2 regions of the Microbacterium mcarthurae genome follow, and region 2 is predicted to be linked to the other one. Evidence: predicted binding sites of a transcription regulator. Region 2 holds the regulator's gene; the other holds the start of a gene.
The links. Region 2 encodes HspR, which represses chaperone genes until heat shock. Its sites were predicted from a motif close to AAGTTGAGTCNNNNNGACTCAACTT; they were not measured.

Region 1: P5G46_RS05110 (Hsp20/alpha crystallin family protein) is a predicted target of HspR. The motif match lies at 1,754-1,778, and genes of this name have one in related genera.

What each region holds. Positions count from the first base shown of each region.
Region 1 covers NZ_JAROCE010000001.1:1,052,348-1,060,262, forward strand. The annotation lists gene P5G46_RS05095 (SDR family NAD(P)-dependent oxidoreductase) at 1-102, shown strand, start outside; gene P5G46_RS05100 (DUF2231 domain-containing protein) at 141-686, opposite strand; gene P5G46_RS05105 (manganese catalase) at 704-1,585, opposite strand; gene P5G46_RS05110 (Hsp20/alpha crystallin family protein) at 1,830-2,282, shown strand; gene P5G46_RS05115 (iron-containing redox enzyme family protein) at 2,386-3,450, shown strand; gene P5G46_RS05120 (CDGSH iron-sulfur domain-containing protein) at 3,450-3,647, shown strand; gene P5G46_RS05125 (glycosyltransferase family 2 protein) at 3,647-4,657, shown strand; gene P5G46_RS05130 (sugar ABC transporter ATPase) at 4,665-5,027, opposite strand; gene P5G46_RS05135 (helix-turn-helix transcriptional regulator) at 5,271-6,200, shown strand; gene P5G46_RS05140 (DUF7882 family protein) at 6,306-6,632, shown strand; gene P5G46_RS05145 (NAD(P)/FAD-dependent oxidoreductase) at 6,700-7,905, shown strand.
Region 2 covers NZ_JAROCE010000002.1:309,256-317,170, reverse strand. The annotation lists gene grpE (nucleotide exchange factor GrpE) at 1-387, shown strand, start outside; gene P5G46_RS08090 (DnaJ C-terminal domain-containing protein) at 396-1,382, shown strand; gene P5G46_RS08085 (heat shock protein transcriptional repressor HspR) at 1,450-1,896, shown strand; gene P5G46_RS08080 (potassium channel family protein) at 1,972-2,694, shown strand; gene P5G46_RS08075 (hypothetical protein) at 2,725-3,318, opposite strand; gene P5G46_RS08070 (ABC transporter ATP-binding protein) at 3,498-5,225, shown strand; gene P5G46_RS08065 (ABC transporter ATP-binding protein) at 5,222-7,243, shown strand; gene P5G46_RS08060 (glycosyltransferase) at 7,655-7,915, shown strand, end outside.

The DNA.
Region 1 (7,915 bases), on a different contig from region 2:
AGGCCCGCCGCCCCGACTCCGGGCGCGGTGCTCGCGCCACAGCATGACCCGGGCGCGGTGAGTGGCAGCTGGCCCCGGGTTCCCGTCCGCCGCCCGCGCTGACGAACCCCGGATGCCAGGGCACCCGGGGTTACGTCAGCTCAGGACGTCTCGAAGCCCTCGCGCTGGGTGTTCTCGTCGGCGACGCGCACGCCCCAGCGGTACGACAGCTTGCCGCCGAGCCACCCCGAGACGGACAGTCCGGCGGCGGCGATCAGACTGAGCGCCAGCGCCACGCCCGGAACGCGACCGAGATCGAGCATGCGCACGAACAGGCCGATCGAGAACAGCACCATCGCGGTGACGTTCAGGGTCAGGTGCACCAGGGCCGTCCGATGCGCGGGTGTGCCCTTCGGAATGCGGGACAAGTCCAGAAGGCCGAGCACCGAGGCTCCCACCGCCCCGCCCAATCCGATCGCGATGAGCCACCGCGACCCCGTCGCAAAGGACCGCGGGTCATCGGCGGCGACACCGAGCAGGTCGAACACGAGGCTCGACGACCACGCGCCGATCGGAATCGTCACGGCCACCGGGTGGAAGGGGTGTCCGTACGGTCCTGCCACGATCGTGCGCGGCACCTTCGCGGCCCGCATCGCGGGGAAGCTCGCTCCGCTGCGCGGTGCCGCGGCCATCGAGGGCCCCGGCACCGCGGCATCCGCCCCGCTCATTCCTTGTGCAGCGCGTCCTGCGCGCGGCCGGCGAGCTTCTCCACGGTGTTGGGGAGCTCGGTGGTGCCGTAGAACCGCACATCGGGGTGCGTGGGCGGCGGCATCGGCACGCCGGGTTCGGGAGACGCGAGGTAGGTGAACTCGCCCTTTCCGTCGGGCGTCGGTCCCGACGCCCAGCGCCCCTCGGCGGCCGCAGCCCCGTCGGAGAAGTTGATGTACTGGTACGACACGTCCCGATCCTCCTTCTCGAGCGGGAAATTGCTCGGCACGGGGAGGCTCTCGTACCCCTCCTCCTGCAGCTCGGCCGCAGCAGCCGCCCACTGGTTCTGGTGCATGGTGTCGCGGGCGAGGAGGAAGGCGAGCAGATCCTTGACGCCGTGGTCGTCGGTCTGGTGGTAGAGACGCGCGACCTGCACGCGCCCCTGCATCTCGGCGTTGGCATTGGCGGTGAAGTCCGCGAGCAGGTTGCCGCTGGCCGTGATGAAGCTGCCCTGCCACGGGTTGCCGTTGGAGTCGACCGGACGCGCACCCGCTCCCGCGACGATGCCGTGCTGGATGTCGGTGCCACCGATCACCGCGGCCACCGTGGGGTCGTCCTGCACGGCTTCCTCGGTGATGCCGAGCGGCGATTTCTCGAGCAGCTGCGCGATCATGATCGCGAGCATCTCGACGTGCCCCATCTCCTCCGCACCGATCCCGAACACGAGGTCGCGGTACTTGCCGGGCATGTGCATGTTCCACGCCTGGAACTGGTACTGCATCGCGACGGAGATCTCGCCGTACTGTCCGCCGAGCACCTCCTGAAGCTTGCGCGCGTAGACCGCGTCCGGCTTGTCGGGGGTGGCCTTGTGCTGGAGTTCTTGCCGGTGGAAGTACATCGCTCTCCTTCGTCGTCTCCGGATGCCGTCCAGGGGCCGCAGCATCCGGGGCCTACGACACCGCGGCGCGCGGGGGTCCGGCACGGGGGTTGCGGCGGCGGGCCGACGGGAGCACAATCGCGCGACGAACTCTTGGCACTCTCCCCACGAGAGTGCTAATCTGATCCCAAGTTGAGTCACACAGACTCAACCTACGACCACCTCCGGATCCGGCATCCGGACCGATCGAAAAGGAGAAACGACCATGGCCGCTTACGACCCGTTCCGCGACCTCGACCGCCTCGCGTCGACGCTCCTCGACGCCCGACGCGGAGGACCCCGCCGCATGCCGATGGACCTCTATCGCGACGGCGATCACTACGTGCTTTCCGCTGATCTCCCGGGCGTGGATCCCGGCTCGGTCGACATCGATGTCGACGGTCAGCTGCTCACGATCCGGGCCGAGCGGACGCTCGCCGCCGGGGAAGGCGTGAAATGGATCACGCGCGAGCGCGAGACCGCCTCGTTCGTTCGCCAGCTGAACCTCGGTCAGGGGATCGACACGGATCGAATCAGCGCGTCGTACCGCAACGGCGTGCTGTCCGTGACGATTCCGGTGAGCGAGAAGGCCAAGCCGCGCCGTATCGCGGTGTCCACCGACGACTCCGACGACGTGATCGCCGCGCACGAGAGCGCTCCGCACCCGATCGAGCAGTGAGCACGAACGACGAGGGGGCACCCGACGCCGGTGGCCCCCTCGTCGCGTGCGCGTCGTTGTCAAGGGTCTCGGTGATCGCTCCCCTCGCCGCCAGAGTGCGGGGGTGTCCGTCACCTCCTCCTCCCCCGTTCTCTCCGACGCGGAAGGGGCGGACGATTCACCGCCCTTCTCCCCTCGCGGCCCGGTGAGCGCCGCGATCCTCCCGCACCTGTGCGGCGGCACGCCGACGGCCCACACCGCCCTCGCCGACGCCGCTGTGGAGGCCTCGCCCGACGTCGCCGCCGACGACGATCTGCAGCTCGCCCTCTTCGCGCTCTACGCCTCGGCCTACGGATCGATCCCCGCGTTCGCGCCCGATCTCGAATGGGACCCGTCGCTCATCGCGACCCGTCGCGTCATCGAGCGAGCCTTCGAAGCGACACTCCGCGATCGCGTGGCCGTCCCCGAGACGCCGGTGACGACGGCGGACGCCGTAGCCCGCTGCCTCTTCGCCCTGACCGCCGCCGACACCGGCCCGAGCCTCTCGCGCTACCTCGCGAAAAAAGCCACCCTCGACCAGGCGCACGAGCTCCTCGTGCATCGCACGGTCTACACCCTGCGCGAAGCCGACCCCCATTCGTGGGCCATCCCACGGCTGACGGGGCGCCCCAAGGCGGCGCTCGTGGAGATCCAGTCCGACGAGTACGGCGGCGGCAATCCGGAGCGCGTGCACGCCGAAATGTTCGCGCGCGCGGTCCGCGGCGCCGGACTCTCCGACGCCTACGGGGCCTACATCGACGACGTTCCCGCCGTCACCCTCGCCTCCCACAACACGATGTCGATGTTCGGGCTCAATCGCCGTCTGCTGGGGGCGATCGTCGGTCATCTCGCGGCGTTCGAGATGACGTCGTCGATCCCCAATCGCCTCTACGCCGAAGGGTTGCGGCGCCTCGGTTTCGGCGATGACGTGTGCGCGTACTTCGACGAGCACGTCGAAGCCGACGCGGTGCACGAGCAGATCGCCGCGCGCGACCTGGCCGGCGCACTCGCGGAGGATCGCCCCGACCTGCTCCCCGACATCCTCTTCGGCGCCGCCGCGTGCCTCGACGTCGATGGCAGGGTCGGCCGTCATCTGCTCGACGCGTGGTCGCGCGGGGAGTCGTCCCTGCGGCCCGAAGAGGGTCGATGATGGCGGATCCGGCTCGCATCACCGCCTATCCCGACGGCCCGTTCCTCGTGCGCGGAGAGGTCGACCTCCGCGACGCCGCGGACCGGCCCATCCCCAAGAACCGTCGCACGGTCGCGCTGTGCCGGTGCGGCCTGTCCACGATCAAGCCCTTCTGCGACGGGACGCACAAGGCCGCGGGATTCCGCACGGACGACTGATGCGCCTCGCGGCGGAGTACGTCCTGCCGCTTCGGTGGAGCGACGACGACGCGATCGGCGACCTCACGGACTACCTCGGCGAACTGGCGGGCTGGATCGACGTCACGGTGGTGGACGGGTCCGACGCGCCGCTCTTCGCCGCCCATGCCCGCGCCTTTCCGGGACTCGTCCGACACGTGCGCCCCGCCCTCGCGCACGGCGCCAATGGCAAGGTGCGCGGCGTCCTGACGGGTGTGGCCGTGGCCCGGCACGAGCGGATCGTCCTCGCCGACGACGACGTCCGCTACGACCGGGCGGGCCTGGATGCCGTGGTGTCGGCACTCGCGGATGCGGACCTGGTCGCTCCGCAGAACGTGTTCGATCCGCTGCCCTGGCACGCGCGATGGGACACCGGCCGCACGCTGCTCAACCGCGCTTTCCACCGCGATTACTCGGGCACGTACGGCATCCGGCGCTCCGTGCTGGAACGCACGGGCGGGTACGACCCCGATTGCTTGTTCGAGAACCTCGAGCTCGAACGCACCGTCCGCGCCGCCGGGGGCGTCGTGCGGCTTCGCCGTGACGTGTTCGTCGTGCGGCGCCCGCCCACGCTGTCGCACTTCCTCGGACAACGGGTGCGGCAGGCGTACGACAGTCTCGCGCAGCCACCTCGTCTGCTCCTCGAGCTGACCCTGCTCCCGACCATCGTGGCCCTGCGCCGCCGACGCGGGGTTCTTCTGCTGATCGCGCTCGGCGTCGTGGCCGCGGCGGAGGGCGGGCGCCGACGCGCGGGCGGTCGGGGCGTCTTCCGCCCCTCCGCGGCCCTGTGGGCGCCGGTGTGGGCGATCGAGCGGTCGGTGACGAGCTGGATCGCCGTCGGCGCGCGCGTACGGGGAGGGGTGCGTTACGCCGGAACGCGTGTCGCGCGCGCGGCGACGCCGCTGCGCGTCCTCCGCCGCCGCCACTCCCCCGGCGGCCTGTCCCGGAACGCAGGGCCGGTCAAGAGCGGGATCGCGGCGGACGGCGGCTAGATCGCACTCAGAGGTCTTCGGGGGCGAGGTCGCCCTGACCTTCTTCGCCCAGCTCCACGACGCCGGGGTCCTCCCCCTGCGAGTCCGTCCCCGTGGACTCGGGGTGGACATCCGCGAGGGGGATGTCGCTGTCGTCGGCGGGGATCTCCGCCGGGTCCGCTCCTGTCGCCGTGGCGGGATCAAGGTCCGCGGGGTCCGCACCCTCGTCGAGCGCGGTCGTGGCATCCCACTCCGCTTGCGCCGGATCCAGCGACGGGTCCGGCTCGATGGACGTGTCGCCGTCGCGGAGGGGCTGCACGCCGGTCACCGCATCCGGAGCCTGCGGAACGGTCGGGTCCGAGGAGACGGGGTCGATCGAAGCGTCGCTCATGGCGGAATCCTTTCGTCGTCCGCGATGCGGTATCGCGGGTCGCCGCGTCGGCGACTCCTCCATCCAACGGCGGTACTCGCAGCGTTCCCGCCCCCTTGACACCGCCTGGACCCGCCCCGTACTCCCGTGCTTTCGCTCTGAGGCCGAACCCTGGCGCGCGGCGTCCGACCGCACGTTGGACCCGCGAGCCGGAGGCAAGATATCCCGGATGCCACGGCGGTCGAGGCCGTGGAGGAGGGTCATATGGGGGAAGTCCTCACCGTACGCGCGACGGGCGCGAACGATGTCGAAGCGGTGTGGCGGCAGTTCGTTCCGGGCGCACGTCTGGATCACGTCGACCCCGACCGGGTGCGCTTCGACTGGTCGTCGATCGACTCCGGAACGTTCTCGCTCGTCCAGTACTCCCTCCGGGCCGACGTCCGCTCGTCGGTGCAGCTGGACGATCAGATCATGGCCTGCCAGCTCGCCGCCCTCGATGCCCGCTTGCGGGCGGAAGATCGCGACATCGATCCGCGGCAGCCCTGGCTCACCGGCGACGGGCCGATGCGCGCCCGCTGGAGCGGCACCGGCAAGGTGCGGGCATTCCTGTTCGACCGCACGTCCGCCGAGCGTGTCGCTCGCGCCGTCTCGGGCGACGACCGTCTCGTGCTGCGGACGATCGACTCGGTCGCGCGCGACCGGATGCTCGCGTCGCAGTGGGAACGCAGCTTCGGGTACGTGGCATCCGCCCTCGTCGCCGGCCACGAGCATCCGCTCGTCGCGGCGGAACTCGAGCGTCACGCGCTGCTGTCCACCCTCTCGGTCTTCTCGACCACCTACGGGGAAGCCGTCGATCACGCGACCCAGCGGGCCGCCGCACCGCGCACGGTGCGCCGGGCCCTCGCCTTCATCGATTCGCACGCGCATCGACCGATCACCATCGACGACGTCGCGACAGCGGCGGGGATCTCCACGCGCGGCCTTCAGCACGCCTTCCGCCGAGCCTTGGGCACGACGCCGTCCACTCACCTGCGAACGGTGCGCCTGACCGCGGCTCATCGCGACCTCGTGAGCGGCACCGACAGCGTCGGCGATGTCGCCCGCCGGTGGGGCTTTTCCAGTCCGTCACGATTCGCGAAGTTCTACCGCGACATGTACGGCCGGAACCCGAGCCAGACGGCACGAATGTTCTGACTCTCTTCGCATTCGGTGCCGTCGTGACGCACGGCGTCTGCGAAGTCGCCCCCGCGAGCGAACGCGAGGCACAGTGACGAAGACCGCCGACGAGGAGACCGCGCCATGGGGAAGTTCATTTACGAGGGCACCGTTCGTACAGACTTCGAGGATCGCCTTCTCGCTCACCTGCAGATCGTGGTGGGCAACAAGCTGCGCCGCGGGGAGCCCTTCTACTTCCAGTGGAAGGACGATGTCAGCACCGGCGGGGGCCGCACCTCGGTCTGGATCCACCCGCGCTCGAACATCGTGTTCAAGTTCCACGGGGGACGCCCGCCCGCGCTGAACCGCAGTTGGCTGGAAGCGCTCATGACGATGGCGAACTCCCCGAGCGGGCTCTACGTCGTCCCCGAGCCGCCGGAGGATGCGGGATCCGCCGACTCGTTCGCCTGAGCCGCTGTCAACCCGGTCGCCGGTGCGGCGCGGGCGGGGTTGGCTGAGACAAACGGAAGGATGCCGCATGCCGCACTCGCCCACCTCGGGCCCGCACATCGTGGTGATCGGGGGCGGCAACGCCGGACTCTCGATCGCCGGGCGCCTCACTCGCGCACGGCTCGGTCACGTCACGGTCGTCGAACCCCGCACGCAGCACGTGTACGCGCCGCTGCAGTCGCACATCGCCGGAGGAACCGCACGCGCGTCGCTCGCCGTCCGCCCGCAGGGCGACGTCACGCCACCGGGCGTGCGATGGCTGCGTGACGAGGCGTTCACGGTTGATCCGGAGGCCCGACGGGTGCACCTGGTGTCGGGCGGGCACCTCGACTACGACCAGCTGATCGTCGCGGCCGGTCTGCGGTTGGCCTGGGAACAGGTGCCCGGTCTCCCCGAGGCGATGGACCGCCCCGAGAGCGTGTCGAACTACACGCTCGATCTCGCCACCCGGGCGTCGGCGGTGCTGCGCGACCTGCGCCGCGGCACGGTGGTCTTCACGCAGCCCGCCGAGCCGGCCTCGTGCGGCGCGGCCGCACAGAAGCCCCTCTACCTCGCGTGCGACTGGTGGAGGTCGCTGGGCGTGCTCGACGACATCCGAAGAGTGCTCGTCCTGCCGGACCCGGTGCCCTTCGGTGTTCCCGACGTGGACCGCGAGCTCCACCGCGTGCTCGACCGGTACGGCGTCGAGGTGAGGTACTCCCGCGAAGTGCGCAGCGTGGACGCCGACGCCCGCACCGTCACCATCGGCCACGGCGATGACGAGGAGACCCTTTCCTATGACGTCCTCCACGCCGTACCGCCACAGCGGGCGCCCGAGTGGATCGCGGGCAGCGGCCTGTCCGCGGACGACGACCCCCACGGCTTCGTCGACGTCGATCCCGAGACCCTGCGGCATCGCCGCTACGCGGACATCTGGTCGCTCGGCGATGCGGCCCGCGTCGCGACGCGCCCGTCGGGAGGAGCGATTCGTCCGCAAGCCAAGGTGCTGACGAAGAACCTGCGCTCCGCGCTCCGCGGTCAGGCGCCCACCGCCCGCTACGACGGGTACAGCGTCGTCCCCTTCACCGTCTCACGCGGGACCGTCGTCTTCGCCGAGTTCGACCGGTGGGGTCGCCCGCGACCGACGATCCCCTTCTGGCGCTCCCTCTCGCGCGAGCGGCGCTCGACCTGGATCGCCGATCGCCGCATCCTGCCGTGGGTGTACTGGCACCTGATCCTGCGCGGACGCGCCTGAGCGACGCGGG
Region 2 (7,915 bases):
CGGCTTCAGGCCGAGTACGCCAACTACCGTCGGCGGACGGAGGAGCAGCGCGAGCGCGAGATCGAACGCGCCAAGGGCGAAGCCGTGAAGGGCCTCCTGCCCGTCATGGACGACCTCGACCGCGCCGAGAAGCACGGAGACCTCGTCGAAGGCACCCCGTTCGCCGCGATCGGTGAGAAGGTGCGTGCGGTGGCCGAGCGGCTCGGAGTGGTCTCGTACGGCACCGCCGGTGAGCCCTTCGACCCGCAGCAGCACGAGGCGATCTTCCAGGCGCCCACTCCGGGCGTGACCCAGGCCACGGTGCTCGAGGTCGTCGAGGTGGGCTACCGCCTCGGCTCCGTCGAGTTGCGACCGGCCAAGGTCGTCGTCGCCGTGCCGGCCGAGTAGGAGGACGCATGGCGAGTCAGGACTGGTTCGACAAGGACTTCTACAAGGTCCTCGGTGTCGACAAGGGCGTGAGTGCTGCCGATCTGAAGAAGACGTACCGCAAGCTCGCGCGCCAGTACCACCCCGACTCGAACCCGGGCGACGCGAAGGCTGAAGCGAAGTTCAAGGAGATCAGCGAGGCGTACGCCGTGCTGAACGACCCCGAGCAGCGCGAGGAGTACGACCAGATCCGGGCCATGGGCTCGGGGGCGCGCTTCTCGGCGCCGGGATCCGGTGCGGGCGGCGGCTTCGACGACGTCTTCAGCCGGTTCGGGCAGCAGCGCGGTGGGACCACGGCGGGCGGATTCGAGGATTTCTTCTCGATGTTCGACCAGCAGGGGGCGGGCTTCGGGTCGGGTCGCTTCGGCCAGCCGTCGGGCGGATACCGGGGCTTCGGCGGTCCGCAGCGAGGCGCCGACGTCACGGCACGCACCACGCTCGACTTCGTCACCGCGGCGAAGGGCGAGACGATCACGCTGCAGGGCGAAGACAATGTGCCGTTCAAGGTCAAGATCCCCGCGGGTGTCGCGGACGGCCAGAAGATCCGGTTGCGCGGTCGTGGCCGCCCGTCCCCGGATGGGGGCGAGAGCGGCGACATCGTGGTGACGGTGGCCGTTCGGCCGCACCCGGTGTTCTCCCGCGAGGGGCTGAACCTGCGGCTGACGGTCCCCGTGACCTTCACCGAGGCGGCCCTCGGCGCCACGATCGAGGTGCCGACCCTGGGCGGAGACCCCGTGCGGCTGCGGGTCGCCCCGGGCACCCCGTCCGGTCGTGTGCTCCGCGTCAAGGGACGTGGCATCCACTCGTCCAAGGGCACCGGCGATCTTCTCGCCGAAGTCCAGGTGGCCGTGCCCGACCACCTCGATGAAGCGGCCCGCGAGGCCCTCGAGCGCTTCCACGCGCTCGAGCCGAAGGAAAACCCCCGCGCAGACCTGATGGCCAAGGCGCGACAGTAACGCCGCGTCCCTGGCATCCGGGACAATCGGATGCCAGGGGCAGGCGATCGACGCGAAAGGAGAGGCCGTGTCCGAAAGAGAACTCGACGAGGACGCACCGATCTTCGCGATCGCCGTCGCCGCGGAGCTGTCGAACATGCACCCGCAGACGCTGCGGCAGTACGACCGGCTGGGTCTGGTCGTGCCCGCGCGCACACAGGGCGGATCGAGGCGATACTCGAGCCGGCACGTGCAACAGTTGCGCGAGGTCGCGCGACTGTCGAGCGAAGGCATGAGCCTGCCCGCGATCGCGCGTATCCTGGCCCTCGAGGAGCGCGTGCACGACCTCTCGCGCCGCGTCGCGGACCTCGAGCGTCAGTTGATGGCCGAGCGGCAGTCGCGCCCCGGTGCGCGGGTTTTCGCCGCCGGCGCCACCGGTTCGGTCGTGACGCTCCGTCACGGTGCACGCGTGCGTCGCGCAACGGACGTGGTGCTGTGGCGCCCGCACGGCGTCCTCGGCCACGACGAGGGCTGACGGCGCACGGCGACGATCACGGCCGTTCGCTCGTGCGCCTGGGACGGCGGGCAGCGGCGGCCGTAGAGTGCGAGGATGACGCCGTCCTCCGCACATCCCTCGCCGCGCGCGCGGGGGGAGACTGCCGCGACGAAGCGCTGGGAGAAGTGGACCTATTGGCCGCTGACCGGGCTCGCGTTGCTCTGGGTCATCGTGTACACCGCTCAGGTGGTCGGCGACGTGCGCGGCACGTGGCAGGGCGTGACGGGGATCTTCATGCTCGCGGCGCAGCTCGTCTTCGCCGGCGACTATCTGATCCGGCTGATGTGGGCCGCTCCACGCGGCTCGTGGTTCCGCCACCACCTGCTCGACCTCGCCGTGGTCTTCGTTCCCACTCTGCGGCCGGTGCGACTGCTGGGGGCACTGACCCGCCTGGCGAGCTTCACGCGCACGGTCGGCAGCTCCCTCCGGGCCGAGCTGCTCATCTACGGCATCGGTAGCGTGCTGCTGCTCATCTGGCAGGTGTCGCTCGTCGTGCTGCAGGCGGAGCGGCACGCTCCCGGCGCGAACATCCTCACCTTCGGTGACGCGGTGTGGTGGGCCTTCTGCACCGTCACGACCGTCGGGTACGGCGACTACGCCCCGGTCACGGTCGTGGGCCGCGTCGCGGCCGTCGTCCTCATGGCCGGCGGCGTGGTGCTCGTCGGGCTCATCGTCGCGACGATCTCGTCGTGGGCTTCGGAGCGCGTCTCGCACGCCCGGCGACGGGAGCCGGCATCCACCGTCCAGGGTGACGACCCGACGCCCCCGTCGCGGTGACGCGTCCCGCGCGCGGCGGGCGCCCGCACCTTACGCGGGATCGAGGCGCAGTACCGTGGCGGACTCGCCGACGCGCAGGTCGTCGACGACGCGCAGCGTGCGCGCAACGTCGTCGACCGCGCCGATGACCGTGCCGAATCGTTCACGGTCGGCGCAGACCGCGGTGACGGTGACGAAGTGCGCCCCGGTGTCCCAGGTGTAGGTCGCGAATGGCGGAGTGCGTTCGTCGGCGGGAAGCGGCATCGCGAGCTTCTCGCCCACTCCGAGATGCGGGTTGCGGAAAGCCTCGGTGTCGTCGTACTCCATCGGCATCATGGCCCGGGCGGCCCGCAGCTGCGGCGTCGCCTCCTGCAGTTGTGCCATCACGACGAGCAGATCGGGGTCGGTTCGCCACACCCACACGAGTACCCGGCCGGCTGCGCGGCGCATGAGAAGCGGCGCAGCCTGGCTCGCCACCCAGGCGAAAACACCGCTTCCCGGACGCTCGGTCGCGCCGACGGCGCGGTTCGCCTGCGCCAAGAGCATGCGGATGGCCGCCTTGCGGTGGCGTCGGCCGCGCCAGCCGAGGGAACCCGTGACGGGCACCCAGAGGTCGGCGGGGGCGTCGGCCTGGAGACGAGGCATGGTCTCAGACTACGATCACCGGCACGCGGGCACCTGGCAGATTCCGGTGTCGGGGCATGGATGCCGGATCCCCATGCTCGCGTACGCCTGCGGCGGAAGCGCTCCCGCAATGTCGGTGGTTCGTGCCACTCTTGATGCGCGGTGCTCGTGCCGCCCCGATCTGACATCCGGAGAACGTCGTGCTCGGAAAACTCCTCATCCGGTATCTCTCGAAGTACCGCTGGCTTCTTGTGGCCATCCTCGTGTTCCAGGCCGCGTCCGCGGTCGCGACGCTCTATCTGCCGCGCCTCAACGCCGACATCATCAACCTGGGCGTCGCGCGCGGCGACACCGGCTACATCTGGTCCCGCGGCGTGATCATGCTCGTGATCTCGCTCGGGCAGATCACCGCCTCGGTGATCGCCACCTACTTCGCGGCGCGAGCAGCCATGGCCGCCGGCCGCGACATCCGGCGCGACGTCTTCGAGCGGGTGAGCGGCTTCTCCGAGCGTGAGCTCTCGCAGTTCGGTGCCGGCTCGCTCATCACGCGCAACACCAACGACGTGCAGCAGGTGCAGATGCTGGCGATGATGGGCGCGACGATGCTCGTGAGCGCACCCCTCCTCGCCATCGGTGGCATCATCATGGCTCTCCAGCAAGACGTGGGGCTGAGCTGGCTGATCGGCGTCGCCGTCCCCGTTCTGCTCGTCGCTGTCGCCCTCATCATCGCGCGCATGGTTCCGCTGTTCCGCAGCTACCAGACCAAGCTCGACGCCGTGAACCGCATCATGCGCGAGCAGCTGACGGGCGTGCGCGTCGTGCGGGCGTTCGTGCGGGAGCGCATCGAAGAGCAACGGTTCCGCGGCGCGAACACCGACATCCTCGTCGTGGGTCGCAAGGTGGGTTCGCTGTTCGTCCTGCTCTTCCCGCTCGCGATGCTCGTGCTCAACGTCACTGTCGTGGGTGTCATCTGGTTCGGTGGCATCCAGGTCGATGCCGGGGGCGTCGAGATCGGTACCCTCTTCGCCTTCATCCAGTACGTCGCGCAGATCCTCGGCGGCGTGCTGATGGCGAGCTTCATGACCGTGATGATTCCGCGCGCCGCTGTCTCGGCCGAGCGCATCGGCGAGGTGCTCGACAGCCGGTCGACGCTCGTGCGGCCCGAGTCTCCCGTGGCGGTCTTCCCCACGCCGGGCGAAGTGGTGTTCGACAATGTCGCGTTCGCATATCCGGGTGCCGAGGCTCCGGTCGTCTCCGGGATCACCTTCACGGCGGCGCCGGGCGAGACGGTGGCGATCGTCGGCTCGACCGGGGCGGGAAAGACCACGCTGGTCTCTCTCATCCCGCGCTTGTTCGACGTCACCGACGGCGCGGTTCGCGTCGGCGGTGTCGACGTTCGCGAGGCCGACCTCGATGAGCTGTGGAAGGGCATCGGTCTCGTGCCGCAGCGCCCCTTCCTCTTCAGCGGCACCGTGGCATCCAACCTTCGGTTCGGTCGCGAAGAGGCCACGGACGAAGAGTTGTGGCGCGCGCTCGAGATCGCTCAGGGGCGAGACTTCGTCTCCGAGATGGAGGGCGGTCTCGAGGCTCGCATCGCGCAGGGCGGCACCAACGTCTCGGGCGGACAACGACAGCGCCTCGCCATCGCGCGCGCGATCGTCCACCGACCCCGCGTTCTCGTGTTCGACGACTCGTTCTCGGCCCTCGACCTCAGCACCGACGCGCGATTGCGCAGAGCCCTGTGGGACGAGCTGCCCGACGTGACGAAGATCGTCGTGGCGCAGCGCGTCTCGACCATCACGGGGGCCGATCGCATCGTCGTCCTCGAAGACGGTCGCATGGTCGGTCTCGGCACGCACGACGAGCTCCTCCAGAGCAGCGCCACGTACCGCGAGATCGTCGAGTCGCAGCTGGGGGTGGAAGCATGACCGCCCCCGACGCCCTCACCGAGGAGGACCGCGCCGAGCTCGAACTCGCCGAGCAGGCTCGCCAGAACTCCGGCGACTGGAACAGCGTCGCCCCCGGCAAAGCGGCGGAGTTCGGCCCGAGCTTCCGCCGCCTCATCGGTCTGCTGCGGCCCTACGCCTGGGCCTTCGCGTTCGTGTCGTTCCTGGGGGCGATCGGTGTCGTCCTCGCTGTGCTCGCGCCGCGCGTGCTGGGTGACGCGACGAACATCATCTTCGAGGGCGTCGTCTCGAAGTCGCTCTCGCAGGGCTTCCCCGAGGGCACGCCCAAAGAGACCGTGGTGGAGGCGCTTCGGTCCGCGGGTCAGGGCGACATCGCCAACATCGTCTCCGCGATGGACAACTTCCAGGTGGGCGCGGGGGTCGACTTCGACGCGCTCCGGATGGTGATCGTCACCGTCCTCGCGATCTATGTCGGCTCCTCCCTGCTGTCGTGGATCCAGGGATACGTCATCAACGTCATCATGGTGCGCACCATGTGGCGCCTGCGCGAAGACGTCGAGGCCAAGATCAACCGCCTGCCGCTGTCGTACTTCGACCGGGTGCAGCGCGGCGAGCTGATCTCGCGCGTCACCAACGACATCGACAACATCACGCAGACGATGCAGCAATCGCTCTCGAGCGCCCTGACCTCCGTGCTGACGGTGGTCGGCGTGCTCATCATGATGTTCAGCATCTCGTGGCAGCTCGCGCTCGTGGCGCTGGTGTCGCTGCCGCTCATGGCCATCATCTTCGGCGTCATCGGCCCCAAGTCGCAGAAGGCGTTCGGCGAGCAGTGGAAGAAGGTCGGCCGCCTCAACGCCCGTGTCGAGGAGTCGTTCTCCGGGCACGCGCTGGTCAAGGTCTACGGCCGTGAGAAGGACGCACGCGCCAAGTTCGAGGTCGAGAACGAGGAGCTGTTCGAGGCGAGCTTCCGAGCGCAGTTCCTCTCCGGCATGATCATGCCCGGCATGATGTTCGTCGGAAACCTGACGTACGTCGGCATCGCGGTGCTCGGTGGCCTCATGGTCGCCGGCGGGCAGATCCGCCTCGGCGACGTGCAGGCGTTCATCCAGTACTCGCAGCAGTTCACCCAGCCGCTGTCGCAGCTGGGCGGCATGGCCGCGGTCGTGCAGTCGGGCACGGCGTCGGCCGAGCGGGTGTTCGCGCTCCTCGATGCGGACGAGCAAGACCCGGATGCCGCCGACGCTCCCGCCCATGTCGAGGGTCGCGGCGTCATCGAGTTCGAGTCGGTGCGCTTCGCGTACACGCCCGAGCGACCGCTCATCCGCGATCTGTCGTTCCGCGTCGAACCGGGGCAGACGGTGGCGATCGTGGGCCCGACCGGTGCCGGCAAGACCACCCTCGTGAACCTCATCATGCGGTTCTACGAACTCGACGGGGGACGCATCCTCCTCGACGGTCAAAACATCGCCGACCTCCGTCGCGACGACGTGCGCTCACGCACCGGCATGGTGCTGCAAGACCCGTGGCTGTTCGCCGGCACGATCCGCGACAACATCCGCTACGGCCGCGAATCCGCCACCGACGACGAGATCATCGAGGCCGCCGTCGCCACACGCGTCGACCAGTTCGTGCACTCGCTGCCCGAAGGCTACGACACGGTTCTCGACGAGGACGCCGCGAACGTCTCGGCGGGGGAGAAGCAGCTCATCACGATCGCGCGCGCTTTCGTCGCGCGTCCGTCGGTGCTGATCCTCGACGAGGCGACGTCATCGGTCGACACGCGCACCGAGCTGCTGCTGCAGCAGGCGATGGCCGCACTCCGCGAGGGGCGTACGTCGTTCGTCATCGCGCACCGTCTCTCGACGATCCGCGACGCCGACCTCATCCTCGTGATGGAGCACGGTGACATCGTCGAGCAGGGCTCGCACGACGAACTCATCCAGCGCCAGGGCGCGTACTGGCGGTTGTACCAGTCGCAGTTCGAGAGCGCCGCCGACGAGGAGACGCTCGTCGAGGTGGACGCTTCGCGCAGCTGACGCCGTGCCGGGGCGCGATCCGTGTAGCTGACCGCACGTCGGGGCGCGATGCGTGCAGCTGATCGCGCGTCGGGGCGCGATGCGTGCAGCTGACCGCGCGTGGGGGCGCGATGCGTGCAGCTGATCGCGCGTCGGGGCGCGATGCGTGCAGCGGGGCGCGCGATGACCGCCCCAGTGCACGGATGTCGCCCCGGCGCGGCAACCCGCCCCAGTGCACGGATGTCGCCCGGGCGCGGCTACCGGCCCCCGGTGCGGGACTGCCGCCCCGGTGCGCGGGTGCCGCCCCGGTGCGCGGGTGCCAGCCCTGTGGGCCGTGGCATCCGGGGGCCCCAGAAGCCCTCGGGTACAGTTGTCGGGCGCATGCACCGCACCGTGCGACCCGTTCCGCCGCACAGATAGGCCTCACCACCCGTGACCACTCCTGCGACGCCCGCCCCCGATTCCTCCCCCGATCGGCCGCTCCGGGTCCTCATCGGCGCCGACACCTTCCTCCCGCACGTGAACGGAGCCGCGCGCTTCGCGGAGCGGCTCGCCGCGGGCCTCGTGGCGCGGGGGCACGATGTGCACGTCTCGGCGCCGAGCGTCGGCCACGGCAACTCCGGCACCTTCACCGAGGTGATCGAGGGCGAGCCGATGACGATGCATCGCCTCCCGGCATACCGCTTCCTGCCG